Regions from separate parts of the Idiomarina sp. OXR-189 genome, predicted to be linked through region 2. Evidence: riboswitches for the same ligand, from Rfam matches in the RefSeq annotation. Region 2 holds a riboswitch; the other holds the start of a gene.

Region 1 (3,082 bases), 1.2 Mb from region 2:
GAGTCCGACTTCTGATTATGCGAGTTCGAGAAATAGAATTCGTCCTTGCCATCGGCCTGAAGTACCCATTGAACATTCTCACCATACCAACCTTCGAAGCCAACGTTGAACTGATACTGAGGCGCATGAGCTTGCTCACGCCCTGTCATATCCATGCCGTCCTCAGTCACAAAGCCTTCTATTTCGGTTTCCAGCCAACTCGCAGAAGCAAATAATGTGAGCCAGTCGGTCAATTTATTGCGGATTTCGGCTTCAAGACCGTACCCCGTCCCTTCGGCAGCATTCTCAATGTAACCGACAAACGACTGGTTGCGGTTCACCCAACTTTTAAGCTGAACATCATCACGCCAATGGTAAAAAGTGCTCACTCGTGACGTTAAGTCACCGCTTGGGCTACTGCCTTTAACGCCAAATTCGGCACTCCATAGAATTTCAGGCTCAAAAGTAGCGCGTTCCAGCAGGTAGTCTTTTAGCTCGTCGAGACCCTGGTCGTCCGCTTTACCCAGCGCTTCGCCATTAACGCCACCGGACTTATAGCCTCGTGACACGGTCGCATACCAATAGCTGTTTGGTGCTGCCTGGTAGCGTGCACTAAAACTACCACCCACCATGGTATCTTCCGGTTGTGCGTCTATATTGCGACTGTCGGAGTAGTCGTTATCGTACTGCTCAATACGCAAACCGCTAATAGTGGTGAACTTCTCGCTCCAGTGCTGCGTCAATTCGCCGTATACCGCGGCATGTTGACTGCGATAATCACTTTGGAAAATATCCGGCTGACCTAAGTCCCAATTAAAGTAATCACGCGTTAGTTCGACGTCTTTATCGTAATAATAAACACCCGCTACCCACTCACTGTCTACTCCCAGCAACACTTGCGGGGCATCCGACAACCAGCGAACCTCGGCGGTTTTGTCTTTTCTGTCACGCAAGTAAGCATCAAACGACGAATATTCCCAACCGGGCGCAATACCGACGTAAGTCCAGTCTTCATCAAAGGCGTAAGCAGTATCTGCGTTTAAAATACTCGCTGACAACTCAAGTCGGCTGTTATCCCAACCTAAATAATTCAATGTGGTTTTTACCGCATCACTTTCAAGGCGGTCGTAGCCCGGCTCGTCTGACAGCGTGGTTCGGTTGTTATCAAGACTGAATACGTCGTAGCCGTTATCAACATCGTTGTAGTGCAAAACGGTGTCTAACGTCCAGTTATTGGTAAATTGGGTGTTCAATAAAAAGCGAACGCCAAGTTCGTCTCTATCGTTGGTGTCGTCCCTTTCTAAATAGGCATTCTCAATGTAGCCGTCTTGCTTAAACTGACTGACAGAGAAGCGGGCGTTACCTAATACGCTCAGCTGTCCGCCTAATGCTAAACCACCCATGCGTTCATCATAATTACCGGCTGACAACTCAAACTGACCGCTAAAGTTCTCCGTGGGCTGTACGCTATCAAGCAATACTAAGCCGGCCATTGCGTTCACACCAAAACGACCGCTTTGGGGCCCTCGAAATACCTCAACCTGGTTTATATCGAAAAGGGACGCAGCAGTGCCTAAACCACTGTAATCAATGCCATCTATAATAAGACCGACTGACGGACTAATTGGATCAACAAACTGAGAACGCTCGCCCATGCCGCGAATCTGAATAAAGCGTGCGGTCGATGTACCGCCGGAGAAATTAACATTGGCAAAACTGTTGAGCGTGTCTTCTAAATGCTGCGCATTTCGCTGCTGCATTGCATTTTGGTCAATAATGGACACACTGCTGGTCGTTTCATTAAGCGTGCGCTTATGAAAGTCACCACTAACTTCAATTATTTCAAAGTCGTTGCTATTTTCCTGACCATAGGCCAGAACCGGAGTTTGCAGTAATGCTAAGCCAATACTAGCTGCTAAGTAAGACGTTATTTTTTGCATGGATCATTTCCTCAAAACAAAGTCAGAAACGATCCGGTAAGGCTGTATTAGACGGGTTTTCTACCATCCCTACGCCAGTATTAACCGGATCAGGTTTTAAGGGTTCGCTTTCGCATCTCAGCCGTTGCCGGCACCCCTTGGTAAAGCGGCGTCAGTATAACGCAGCTTGCTGTTTTAACAAATGCTCTTTAAATGAACGACAATGCGTCACCGTAAAGGTTTTCTAACGGCACACCTTGGGCGACAAAATCGTCTCTAATAACACGCACCATTTCGAAGCGACCGGCCATGTAAACTTCGCAGTCTTTCAAATTCTGTTGGCGCGTCATTACCGCCTGATGAACCAGCCCTATGGAATACGGCCAGTCTCCGGCAGCACCTTCAAGCACTGGGTGATAGTCAAAATGCTCATGTTCACTGGCTAAACGCTCAAGTTCATCGTGCAGATACAAATCGGCCTGAGTCTTTGCGCCCCAATATAAGGTTAAAGGGCGCTCCGGCGTTGCTCGTAAATGTTGCTGTAAAATAGAGTAAGCATATGAGAAGCCAGTGCCGCCTGCTATTAAAACGGCCGGCTTATCACTGTCCTGGCGGTAGAACGCGATGCCATCAGGCGCCTCGATCGTTAACTCGCTCTCAGCGCGGATCTTATCCAACACCTCCATAGCGTAGCTATTGTCAGGCGTAGCCCCTACATGAAGTAACCACTCACTATCACTTGACGGGCACGACGCGATGCTAAAAGGTCGCTTATCTCTTTCGCCCATGACAACCATTAAATACTGGCCTGCTTTAAACGCGACTGGCTGCGGCAATTGCAAACGCACTTCCCAAACAGCGTCCGCTAACTGACGCGAAATCTCGACTTTACAGGTCATTTGTTGACTCATTCACGACTCCATAATGTTCAGTTCGTCCCACAGCTGGTCGACACGCTGCTTAACCTCTTCACTCATGACAATAGGCTCGCCCCATTCACGGTCAGTTTCACCGGGCCATTTGTTGGTTGCGTCCATGCCCATTTTCGAACCAAGACCAGAGACTGGTGACGCAAAATCTAAGTAGTCAATTGGTGTGTTCTCAACCAGGGTGGTGTCACGAGCCGGATCCATTCGGGTTGTCATAGCCCAAATCACGTCTTTCCAGTCGCGTGCATTCACATC
Region 2 (3,082 bases):
ATTTTGTTAAAAATCATCCTAAGTGGCAGCGAGATAACATCGCTGCCCTGTTTCACGACGGAAATTACTTAAAGCACTGGCCGCAAAACAACGTCTACCCTGACGGTCAAGCTGAGCATCCGGTGACTTATGTGTCCTGGTTTGCTGCACGCGAGTATTGCGCCGCACAAGGCGGTCGTTTGCCCAGCCTCAATGAATGGGAATACGCTTCCGTTCAGTATCGTCAGCAACAAAATATAAGCGACGATGACTATGCGCGCGATTTATTCGCCTGGTACAGCCAGCCTCAAAGCGATGAACAAAGGGTGAACGTTAATGCCACTGAACTCAGCCACATGTATGACCGGGTCAACGAATGGGTCGAAGACTACCAGTTGCTGTTAACTAACGGCGATGACGTTGATTTATTGTCAGGCTCTTGTGGCGACGGGGCTCGCTTCTTATCGAGCTTTACCAAAGCCAATTACGCCACTTTCTTTCGGTATCAGTCTCGTAGCGACTACGCACCTCAGAGCTCAACCAGCACTATGGGTTTTCGCTGCGCTTACGACATTTCTTCTGACACTATTGCCAGTAACGGAGACCAATTATGAATAACCTATTTAAACCAGCCGCTTATGCCGCATTGGTTCTATCAAGCGCCCTGCTTGCATTGGCTCCGGCTGTAGCACAAGACCATTCTCAGCATAAGCCCGGGCATGAGAATCATAAAAACCACACCTCGATGAAAGCCGCAAAAGTATCGCATTCTTCATCGGTGTATCAGGTTGATGCGCACTGGATAACACACAAAGGTGAGCATATGACACTGGCCGACTTGCAAGGCCAACCGGTTATTGTCTCAATGATATACGGCAGCTGCACCACCGCCTGCCCCGTTCTTGTCAATGACGCTAAACGTCTTTACACCAGTTTAAGTGACAAAGCCAAAGAGCAGGTTAAGTTGGTTATGGTCAGCTTCGACAACTCTCGCGACACACCTAAAGCTTTGGCTGACTATGTTAAACAGTACAACTTGAACAGCGATAGTTGGGTCTTTTTACATGGTGAAGACCAGGACATTCGGACCTTAGCGACTGTCCTTGGAGTTCGCTACAGAAAGCGTCCTGACGGCGACTTCGACCATAGTAATTTAATTACCGTTTTGGACAAAAACGGTGTTATTGAACACCGCGTTGAAGGCTTAGGTCAGCCAATGGATAAAGCCGCAAAAGTCGTTGATACATTGATACAGCAGTAACAGTTCACGCTTTCGCTGTTGCATTAAGCTGAGTATTTTGTTCCACTAAAAAGGAATCTTGTCGGAGTGCCTCGTTACTCAAAAAGTAACAGGCTGAGACCGCAAAAAGCGGGATCCGTTGAACCTGATCAGGCTAATACCTGCGAAGGGAACAAGAGAGCAACAGCCAGGGATTCTCCCTTTTTCAGCGCTGTTGTTCCTTTCAACACTCCTGACAAGCATCTCTAAACCCTGTTATTTTTTTAGCTGGAGAGAATGCTATGTCATCAACAAACCGTCAAAACCGCCAACAGGCAGAGTCCTTTTTATCGTCTGTTTCAGGCCGTTACTTTCCTAACTCTACGCGCGAATTTATTCAAGGCAGCCAGCCTGACATTCATGTGCCATTTCGCCGTATTCATTTAAGCGAAACTTTGCATCAGCCAACACCAGGCGTAACACCACCACCCAATTTACCCGTCGACGTTTATGATACATCCAGTGTCTACGGTGACCCTAACTCAGTCGTCAATGTAAAAACCGGACTCAAACCACTGCGATCAGGCTGGATAAGCGCGAGGGCTAAAAATGCCGACAAAAGCGGCGTGACACAGCTAGCCTATGCGCGCCGTGGCATTGTGACTCCCGAAATGGAATTTATTGCGTTGCGGGAAAACATGGGTCGGGAGCATTTAGACAACCCGGTAACCCCGGAATTTGTTCGTGATGAGGTTGCCAAAGGTCGCGCCATTATTCCGGCCAATGTGAACCACCCGGAATCTGAGCCTATGATCATAGGTCGTAACTTTTTGGTGAAAGTGAACGCCAATATCGGCAACTCGTCGGTTAGTTCTTCCATTGAAGAAGAAGTGGAAAAGCTCATTTGGGCAACACGCTGGGGAGCCGACACAGTCATGGACTTATCCACTGGCCGCAACATTCACCAAACTCGTGAGTGGATCCTCCGAAACAGCCCTGTTCCCATTGGAACTGTTCCTATCTATCAAGCTTTGGAACGGGTTAACGGCATTGCTGAAGATTTAACCTGGCCGGTGTTTAAGGACGTGCTTTTGGAGCAAGCCGAACAAGGCGTTGACTACTTCACTATTCATGCCGGCGTACTGCATGACTTTATTGAGCTGACTGCTAACCGAGTGACAGGGATTGTCTCACGCGGTGGTTCAATTATGGCCAAATGGTGCATGGCGCACCGTCAGGAAAGTTTCCTGTATGAACATTTCCGCGATATTTGTGAAATATGCGCAAAATATGACGTATCGCTGTCACTGGGTGACGGCTTACGCCCAGGTTCCATTGCCGATGCCAATGACGATGCCCAATTCGCTGAACTGCGTGTTTTAGGCGAACTGACTCAAATAGCCTGGGAATATGACGTACAAGTCATGATTGAAGGCCCAGGACATGTGCCCATGCACAAAATTCAGGAAAACATGGACGAGCAGCTTAAGCATTGCCATGAAGCGCCTTTTTATACACTGGGACCATTAACCACCGACATTGCCCCCGGCTATGACCATATTACCTCCGGCATCGGTGCCGCCATGATAGGCGCCTTTGGCTGCGCCATGTTGTGCTACGTCACGCCTAAAGAACACTTGGGACTCCCCAACAAAGAGGACGTTAAACAAGGACTCATTGCCTACAAAATTGCGGCGCATGCGGCTGACTTGGCAAAAGGACACCCAGGCGCTCAGGCAAGGGACGATGCTATGTCTAAAGCCCGCTTTGAGTTTCGCTGGGAGGACCAATTTAACTTAGCTTTGGACCCAGTCACCGCGCGCAATTATCACGATGAAACCTTGCCGCAAGAGTCCAATAAAACAGCGCAATTCTGCTCAATGT

What was found. A riboswitch is a leader RNA that binds a small molecule or an ion and turns the genes downstream of it on or off. The one in region 2 is predicted to bind thiamine pyrophosphate.
Region 1: linked by a shared signal. The riboswitch ahead of UM402_RS11535 (TonB-dependent receptor) and the one ahead of thiC (phosphomethylpyrimidine synthase ThiC) in region 2 are both predicted to bind thiamine pyrophosphate.

The regions. Positions count from the first base shown of each region.
Region 1 covers NZ_CP139706.1:2,349,517-2,352,598, forward strand. The annotation lists gene UM402_RS11535 (TonB-dependent receptor) at 1-1,919, opposite strand, end outside; TPP riboswitch at 1,969-2,067, opposite strand; gene fre (NAD(P)H-flavin reductase) at 2,108-2,809, opposite strand; gene ubiD (4-hydroxy-3-polyprenylbenzoate decarboxylase) at 2,810-3,082, opposite strand, start outside.
Region 2 covers NZ_CP139706.1:1,185,408-1,188,489, reverse strand. The annotation lists gene UM402_RS05860 (formylglycine-generating enzyme family protein) at 1-593, shown strand, start outside; gene UM402_RS05855 (SCO family protein) at 590-1,240, shown strand; TPP riboswitch at 1,293-1,408, shown strand; gene thiC (phosphomethylpyrimidine synthase ThiC) at 1,501-3,082, shown strand, end outside.